DNA from 2 places in the Bariatricus sp. SGI.019 genome. Region 2 is predicted to be linked to the other one. Evidence: riboswitches for the same ligand, from Rfam matches in the RefSeq annotation. Region 2 holds a riboswitch; the other holds the start of a gene.

Region 1 (4,767 bases), on a different contig from region 2:
GCATCAAAAGTACAGTATGTGGCACGAACCGGTAACTTCATCGATAATGGAGCTGCATATACCGGAGCACTTCAGATTCTGAAGGTAATCCTAAGCTACGATTATCTCTGGCAGAATATCCGTGTAAAAGGCGGAGCATATGGATGCATGAGCAATTTCAACCGCATAGGAGAAGGTTATTTCGTTTCCTACCGTGATCCAAATCTGAAGCGCACCATAGAAGTATACGAAGGAATTGTAGATTACCTGAAGAACTTCACCGTAAGCGACAGAGACATGACCAAATACATCATCGGAACCATCAGCAATATTGATCAGCCTATGACACCCGCAACCAAAGGCGAACGATCCATGAACCTCTACATGAATAAAGTAAGCGCAGACATGATCCGCGAAGAACGCAGTCAGATTCTAGATGCAACACAAGATGATATCCGCGCCCTTTACCGAGTTGTAGAGGCCGTATTGAAGGCAGATCAACTGTGCGTAGTTGGAAGCGAAGACAAAATAGAAGAAAATAAAGAACTGTTTAAAACTGTGACAAGTTTTTAACAGGGGACGTAGTAAATTGAAAGAATACTACGTCCCCATTTAAGGAGTTTTTATGAGAAAAGATTATAAATCGGGATTTGTTACTTTGATCGGACGCCCAAATGTGGGGAAATCTACGTTGATGAATTGTCTGATAGGACAAAAAATTGCCATTACTTCTAATAAGCCGCAGACGACGAGAAATCGTATCCAGACGGTGCTGACAACGGAGGAGGGGCAGATCGTGTTTGTGGATACGCCGGGTATCCACAAGGCGAAGAATAAACTTGGAGAATATATGGTGAATGTGGCAGAGCGGACGTTGAATGAGGTGGATGTGGTGTTGTGGCTTGTGGAGCCAACGACGTTCATCGGTGCAGGTGAGCAGCACATTGCCAAGCAGCTTCAGAGAGTTCATACCCCAATTATTCTGGTTATTAATAAGATTGACAGTGTGAAGAAGGAAGAGGTATTGCCGGCAATTGCAGCGTATAAGGATGTCTGCGATTTTGCGGAAATTGTTCCGGTGTCTGCAAGAAACGGGGATAATACGGATGAGTTGATACGAGTGATCATGAAGTATCTTCCTTATGGACCACAGTTTTATGATGAGGATACCATTACTGATCAGCCGGAGCGTCAGATCGTAGCAGAGCTGATTCGCGAAAAAGCACTTCATTGTCTGCAGGATGAGATTCCACATGGAATTGCGGTGGCAATTGACCAGATGAAGATGCAGAAGAAGGTAATGCATATTAATGCGACCATCATCTGTGAGAGAGACTCCCACAAGGGGATAATTATTGGAAAACAAGGAAATATGTTGAAAAAGATTGGCAGCACAGCCCGCTATGAGATTGAGAAAATGCTGGATTGTCAAGTGAATCTGAAACTCTGGGTTAAGGTAAAGAAGGACTGGCGAGACAGCGAATATCTAATGAAAAATTTTGGATATCGGGATGAAGAATAAAATCAGCCTTTTCTGGGAGAACCTAATCCTATCAACAGAGGATGAGGTGATTTCATGGAAGAAGAGTACTGGGAGCGTTTTCTGGAGACGGGAAAAGTGACAGATTATCTTTGCTATAAGGGAATGCAGATTTGTAAACAGATAATAAAAGACCATGAAGGTGGAATAAACGGTGAATCAGATTACAGTGACAGGCCTGGTCCTGCAGGCAGCTCCTGTCGGCGAATATGACAGACGAGTGGTAATTCTGACAAAAGAACGAGGGAAGATTGCAGCATTTGCCCGCGGCGCAAGAAGGCCTAACAGTGCACTGATGGGAGTAACGAGTCCATTTTCCTTCGGAGAATTTACAGTTTATGAGGGGCGGACATCATATACATTGGTGTCGGCCTCTATTTCCAATTACTTTCAGGAGCTGCGTATGGATGTTGAAGGGGCATATTACGGATTCTATTTTATGGAGCTGGCCAATTATTATGCAAGAGAAGCTAACGATGAGACTCAGCTATTAAAGCTTTTGTATCAGACTCTTCGGGCGCTTGTAAATCCCCATATACCAAACCGGCTGATTCGGTATATCTATGAGCTGAAAACGGTCAGTATCAATGGAGAAGGACCACAGGTATTCCAGTGTGTAGGATGCGGGGACAGAGAAAGACCAATGGTGTTCAGTGTTAGACGTGGAGGTCTGCTCTGTGACAGATGCAGAAGAGATGTTTCGGATGGAATGGTGCTGAATCCCTCTACAATCTATACGCTTCAATATATTGTGGGAACGCCGGTGGAAAAACTATATACCTTTACCGTATCTGATGAAGTGCTTTGGGAACTGGGAAAAGTGACCGGAAGATATCTGGAAACTTACGTAGGAAAAAGATTTAAGTCATTAGAGATATTAGAACAATTGACAAAATTAGGATAAAAATATACATAAAAGGGGAGCCTCGCATCCGACCAGATCTGTTGGTGTGCGAAGCTCCTCTCTGATGTTATTCTTTTTCAAGCAGCGTTTCCTGTAATATATTTATCTGTATTATAGTTTGTCAGAACGAATACATAAAGTGAATGAATCATTTAGAGATGAAAAACCCGTAGAATAGAAACTATCTATATAAGACTTTTATTATAGAAATAACCGATTTGGAAAATGTTAATTCACATGATAAACTTGAAATGTAAACGTATATAGTGACAATGAGAATTGTTGAAAAGGGAATTCGGTGAGAGTCCGGAGCAGCCCGCTCTACTGTGTGACGGACGATGGTTTTATTGACCACTCAAGATGTTTTACTTTTGGGGAAGGAAATCCAGAGGATGAAGTCGAGTCAGGAGACCTGCTATATATTTTCAGGAGATTTCGGTGGGGAAAGGCAGTGTTTACGCTGTTTTTTCGTACCGTATTTTATTTTAGGAGGTAAAAAATGGATTATCAAGAGCTGAAAAAGTTGATGAATGAACAGAAAGAAGAGATGACACCTTCTGAACGTATGGCAGCATACATGAAAGGGGAGGAAGTGGACTGCATTCCATATGGAATTCTTGCCCCAGAGATGGCGATTGCCGATCTGATGGGATATTCAACGAAACAAATGAGCGAAGATCCGGAAGTTATGACAAAGGTCATCAGGGAGAAGGATGTGACATATAACAATTTTGGATTTGGAGTTGGGCCGGATTTAAGAACCATTGGAGTAGCACTTGGATCGAAACTTTTCACACCAGAATACGGAGTGCCTCGAATCGAAGAACATGTCCTTATGGATTATGCAGATTTTGATAAATTAAAAGTAGTGGACCCATATGACAATCCCGTTCTTACCCCAATGCTTGATATGGCAAAAGAATTAAAAAAACGATTACCCGAATATCCAATCAGCACAGGTGTGACAGGGCCAGTGTCATGTGCAGCTGCGATCAGGCCGGTGGATTTAATGTTAAGAGATACCAGAAAAAATCCGGAAATGCTGAAAAAGCTTTTGAAACTTTCCAATGAATGTTCATTAAAATGGGTAGAAGCATTTTGCAAAGAATTTGGGCCATGTTCTGTATTTATATCTGATCCGGTAACCTGCTCGGATATTTTGAGTAAAAAGCAGTTCGATGAGTTTTCTTATCCATATTTGAAAGAGATGATTGATGGACTTTATGAAATAACAGGACAGCCGCCTATGATCCATATTTGTGGAAAAACGAAACCAATCTGGAACGACATTGCAAATAGTGGAGTATGTGCATTTAGTATAGATAATTGCGAAGATCTTGCTGAGGCAAAAGAAGCGATTGGAGATAAAGTGATGTTAATGGGAAATGTACCGCCAGTAGATGTTATGTTAAATGGTACGATTGATGAGGTGATTGCGTCCTGTAAAGAATGTATTGAAAAGGCAGGAGACAGTCCAAAAGGATTCCAGCTTAACGTCGGATGTCAGACGCCGTTTGGTACATCTAAAGAGAATATGGAAGCTCTTATCTATGCAGCAAGAAAATATGGGCGTGGTGCGAAAATAGGATGTCTGCCGAAAGGATTGCAAGAAGATTAAGAGGTAGTTTATAGAATCAATAGATGTTAATCTTGATTAATAAGTTTTAGGAGGAAATGATCATGGCAAGATCAAAAGAGGAATTACTGGAAGCGTTATCTGAATGTGTAGTTGAAATGGAGGACGAAGAGGTCGTAGATGTTGCGAATGAATATCTGGAAGCAGGATACCCAGCGTTTGATGGTATTATGGATGGACTTGTAGATGGAATGAATAAGGCGAGTGATTTGTACGATGCAGAAGAATATTTCGTTACGGATGTATTGCTCTGTTCTGATGCAATGTATGCAGGATTAGACGTGCTTCGTCCGCATCTTCCTGCGGATGATACCGGTGTAGAAAAACCAAAAGTTGTTATCGGTGTAGTAGAAGGAGATACCCATGATATCGGTAAGAATCTTGTAAAGATTATGCTGGACACAGCAGGGTTTGAAATGTATGATTTAGGAAGAGATGTCCCGTTAGATAATTTTGTAGATAAGGCAGTGGAAGTAGGTGCTTCTATTATCTGTATGTCAACACTGATGACAACTACCATGATTGGTATGAAGACCGTTATAGATAAGTTAAAAGAGCGTGGGATCCGTGATCAGTTCAAGATTATGGTTGGTGGAAGTCCGATTTCTCAGAAATATGCAGATGAGATCGGAGCAGATGGATATTCTGTAAATGCAGTAGAAGCGGTGAAGCTTGCTAAGCGTTTGATGGGAATTGCGTAATAAGGAG
Region 2 (4,767 bases):
CACGAGAGTTATCTATGCTAAGAAAGTAAAAGTATATCCAGTATATCAAGTCCCGCAGGGGTGGCAAGTGCCGCCACAAGGTCCGGCACCAATGCCACCGCAAGGTCCGGCACCAATGCCACCACAAGGTCCGGCGCCGATGCCGCCGCAAGGTCCAGGGGCAATGCCGCCTCAGGATCCATCGGTTCAGAAGTCCGTGGATGAGCAGATTCATCAGGGACATGCACAATAATATATAAAGAAGGGATTCATATTATGAAACGTCAAGATTTTTATTATGAATTGCCGGAAGAATTAATTGCTCAGGATCCATTGGAGGATCGTTCCAGCTCCAGACTTCTTGTACTTGACAAGGAGTCTGGAGCTGTTTCCCACCATGTATTTAAAGAAATTATTGATTATCTACATGAGGGAGATTGTCTGGTTATTAATGATACGAAAGTAATTCCGGCTAGATTAATTGGTTCAAAAGTAGGAACTGATGCCAAGATAGAAATATTATTATTAAAAAGAAAAGAAAATAATGTCTGGGAGACTCTGGTAAAGCCGGGGAAAAAGGCAAAAATAGGAACGAAGATCAGCTTTGGAGAGGGGCTTTTAATTGGTGAAGTCATTGATGTGGTAGAAGAAGGGAATCGTTTGATACAATTTACCTATGATGGAATCTTTGAGGAAATCTTAGATCAGTTGGGACAGATGCCTCTTCCGCCGTACATTACTCATCAACTGGAGGATAAAAACCGTTACCAGACAGTATACGCTACTCATACAGGGTCTGCGGCTGCACCAACGGCAGGACTCCATTTCACACCGGAACTTCTGAAAGCCATTGAAGAAAAGGGAATTGATATAGCCAGAGTAACACTTCACGTAGGCCTTGGAACATTTCGACCGGTTAAAGTAGATGAGATTACGGAACACCATATGCATTCCGAATTTTTTCAGATTGATGAAGATGCAGCGGCCAAGATTAATATGGCAAAGGATTCCGGAAACAGAGTTATCTGTGTAGGGACAACCAGCTGCAGGACTATTGAGTCTGCCGCAGATGAGACGGGACATTTGAAAGCATGCAGTGGATGGACAGAAATCTTCATTTATCCAGGATATAAATTTAAGGTTTTGGATTGTCTGATTACGAATTTTCATCTTCCAGAGTCTACACTCATCATGCTGGTGTCGGCTTTGGCTGGAAGAGAACATGTGCTGTCGGCATATGAAGAGGCTGTCAGAGAAAAATATCGCTTTTTTTCGTTTGGAGATGCTATGTTGATCTGTTAACGCATGAAAGGATGGGGCGAGGAAAATGAATTTTTTCCCCCGCCCCATCCTTTTTACATATTCCTGAAGGTATTTGCATAGAATGCCACAAGGAGTGTGATGGTAAGATGAAGATTATGGAGAATCATCCAACTGCTTCTGCGAAGATAGCAGGAAGTGCAAAGTATCCACATCTCAGAGGTAGAGTGGATTTTTATGATACGTTTGGAGGAACGGTGCTGGTTGCATCTATTTATGGGATTACAGATATCAATGGAAAAAGCAGTCAACAGTTTCATGGATTTCATATTCATGAAGGTGGCAGCTGTTCTGGAGCAGATCAGGAGCCCTTTGCAAATGTTGATGGGCATTACCAGTCAGTAAAATCACAGCATCCTGAGCATGCAGGGGATTTGCCGCCTCTGCTAAGTAATAATGGGATTGCGTGGATGTGTGTATATACAGATCGGTTTTATCCTGAGGATGTCATTGGAAAAACGGTAATTATCCATGCGTTGCCGGATGATTTTCATACACAGCCATCTGGTGCTTCTGGAGAAATGATTGCCTGTGGCGAGATTCAGGCACGAGAGAGCGAGATACGGTAAAAATATGGAAATTAAATGGAAATAATATGATTGACATATGGAGTGATAAAAGATATAATTATGAAAACAAATGAAAGAGAGGAACCAAAATGACAGTACAGGAAATGAAAGAGAGAAAGAAACTCTTAGGTTATACGAACGAAATGATTTCAGAACTATCGGGTGTTCCTCTTGGCACAGTGCAGAAAATTTTTGCGGGTGTAACTGCCTCACCACGATATGATACATTGTTGGCTTTAGAGAAAGTGCTGAAAAAAGAAGATAACAAGATGGCTGAATCTGTAAGGGATTATTCGGTGAAAAGACCGGGGGAATATACTGTGCAAGATTATTATGCATTGCCGAAAGAAAGACGTGTGGAGTTAATGAATGGAGTCATCTATGATATGGCGGCACCGTCGAATTTGCATCAATTATTATGTACAGAGATATGGCAGCCAATCAAAGATTATATAAAAAAAGAAGGTGGGCAGTGTATTCCGTTTGTTGCGCCGGCAGATGTTCAGCTCGACTGTGATGATAAGACGATGGTTCAGCCAGACGTGTTTGTAGTGTGTGATCGGAGGAAATTAATTAAGCATTGTACTTATGGGGCACCGGATTTCATTGTGGAAATTCTCTCTGAATCAGGAAGAAAGAAAGATATGATTATAAAGTGTGAAAAATATGCCAGTGCAGGAGTCAGAGAATACTGGATTGTAGATCCGGTACAGAAAAAAGTATTAGTATATGACTTTGAACATGATGAATTTCCAGTAATCTATGGATTTGATGACAAAGTTCCAGTGAGGATTTTTGAAGGGAAATGTATCATAAATTTTGCTGAAATCTATGAATATATAAGTTTTTTATATGAATAAAAAGGGAATAGAAACAGGAAGCAGAAAAGAATTTGACATGCCTGACATAAACCGATAGAATATAGATATTGAGACTGGTTTCACTTTGTGGATGAAAAGGGAATGCGGTGCGAATCCGCAGCAGCTCACTCTACTGTAAGAAATGACGAAACCTGCGGACCACTGTTGTGAGAATGACAACGGGAAGGGCGGGGATTAGGTTTTAGTTTTAAGTCAGGATACCTGCCAGTAATCAGAGTAAAGTCTTACGGTGAGGGCAGGATGATACATAAGAATGGAAAAGTTCTGATTGTATGGAGGGATTGTCGCAAGGCGTCACCTCCTTTTTCTTTCATATGAAAAAGATATATTCATGAATGTAGAAAAAGATGTGACAGGAGAGAAAGAATGGCACAGAAAAAACTTGCCTGGGGTTATACTACGGGAACGTGCGCACAGGCGGCGACGAAAGCCGCGCTGAAGATGCTATTTGCAAAAGAGCAGATAGATCAGGTAGAAGTGGAACTTCCCAAGGGAAAGAAACTTCAGTTGAAGATTCATGATATCAGGATAGAATACCGGGATGAGAATCAAAAGGAGATACAGAGCATATCTTGTGCAGTCCAAAAAGATAGTGGAGATGATCCTGATATCACGAACGGAATCATGGTGTACAGTAAAGTGGAAAAAACAAATACAGGACAGTACATTCTTGATGGAGGTCAGGGAATCGGGAGAGTTACGAAACCAGGTCTGGATCAACCAGTTGGGAATGCGGCGATCAATCGCGTTCCGCGTAAGATGATCTTGCAAGAAGTGGAGGATGCCTGTGAGGAGGTTGGTTATCTTGGGGGCATATATGTTGAGATATCCATACCGGAAGGAAAACGTCTTGCAGCAAAGACTTTTAATCCGAGACTGGGAATTGAGGGTGGTCTGTCGATTCTGGGAACCAGCGGATTGGTAGAACCGATGAGTGAGCAGGCATTGTTGGATACTATTTGCCTGGATATAAGAGTGAAAATAGCGGCAGGAAAAGAATATCTGATTGCGGCACCGGGGAATTATGGCCTGGATTTTCTGAGACAAGCCTATGGGATTGAAGAGCAGGAAGTGGTTAAATGCAGTAATTATATTGGACAGACTATAGATATGGCAATTGATCAGGGAAGTAAAGGTATTCTGCTGGTAGGGCATATCGGAAAACTCATTAAAGTTGCCGGAGGGATTATGAATACCCATTCAAGATGGGCGGACTGTCGGATGGAGATTCTTGCAGCGGCAGCGTTAAAAGCAGGAGTTTCGAGGGAAAAGACCTGTGAATTCCTGGATTGTATGACAACAGATGATGCATTGGACAGATGCACAGTTTCTGAGCGAGAAAGGATTATGGGGCAGATAATGGAGCGAATGGAGCAGTATTTGAATTACCGGGCAGCAGGTGAGCTTCAGATTGGTGCGATCACATTTTCCAATATATATGGTATTCTTGGAAAGACCAGCCAGGCAGAACATCTGATAGAAAAATATAAAGTTAGGGTCAAAAGCGTATGACCTAGCATCATATAGTAATAAAGACACAAGGAGAATGAAGATGGCAGGAATCTTATATGGAGTTGGCGTAGGCCCCGGAGATCCGGAGCTTTTAACAGTAAAAGCATTGCGAGTTATTCGAGAATGTGATGTGATTGCGGTTCCGGGCAGGAATCCGATGGAAACGGTTGCTTATCAGATTGTCAGGGAAGCGTATCCAGAGATTGAACAAAAAGAGCTGTTGGGGATTTATATGCCTATGACAAAAGATGAGCAGACTTTACAAAAGAATCATGAGGAAGGTGCGAAAGTTTTGAGTCGTTGCCTGGATAAAGGAAAGAAAGTGGCATTTTTAACATTAGGAGATCCTGCAGTGTATTCTACTTATATTTATCTGCATAAAGAGATTCAAAAAAAGGGATATGAGGTAGAGATGGTCAGCGGAGTTCCATCATTCTGTGCAGCAGCGGCGAGACTGAATATAGGAATTGCTGAGAAAGCGGAACAGATTCACATTATTCCGGCTT

Evidence for each region. Region 2 has a riboswitch for cobalamin ahead of cbiD (cobalt-precorrin-5B (C(1))-methyltransferase CbiD). Riboswitches for the same ligand answer to the same signal wherever they lie in the genome.
Region 1: another riboswitch for cobalamin. It lies ahead of ACQRD1_RS06460 (uroporphyrinogen decarboxylase family protein); the one in region 2 lies ahead of cbiD (cobalt-precorrin-5B (C(1))-methyltransferase CbiD).

The regions. Positions count from the first base shown of each region.
Region 1 covers NZ_JBNPOQ010000008.1:6,756-11,522, reverse strand. The annotation lists gene ACQRD1_RS06480 (insulinase family protein) at 1-552, shown strand, start outside; gene era (GTPase Era) at 605-1,501, shown strand; gene ACQRD1_RS06470 (hypothetical protein) at 1,556-1,732, shown strand; gene recO (DNA repair protein RecO) at 1,674-2,423, shown strand; cobalamin riboswitch at 2,671-2,857, shown strand; gene ACQRD1_RS06460 (uroporphyrinogen decarboxylase family protein) at 2,923-4,041, shown strand; gene ACQRD1_RS06455 (corrinoid protein) at 4,104-4,760, shown strand.
Region 2 covers NZ_JBNPOQ010000002.1:152,841-157,607, reverse strand. The annotation lists gene ACQRD1_RS02080 (RDD family protein) at 1-232, shown strand, start outside; gene queA (tRNA preQ1(34) S-adenosylmethionine ribosyltransferase-isomerase QueA) at 256-1,281, shown strand; gene ACQRD1_RS02070 (superoxide dismutase family protein) at 1,389-1,868, shown strand; gene ACQRD1_RS02065 (Uma2 family endonuclease) at 1,958-2,728, shown strand; cobalamin riboswitch at 2,787-2,972, shown strand; gene cbiD (cobalt-precorrin-5B (C(1))-methyltransferase CbiD) at 3,116-4,261, shown strand; gene cobI (precorrin-2 C(20)-methyltransferase) at 4,302-4,767, shown strand, end outside.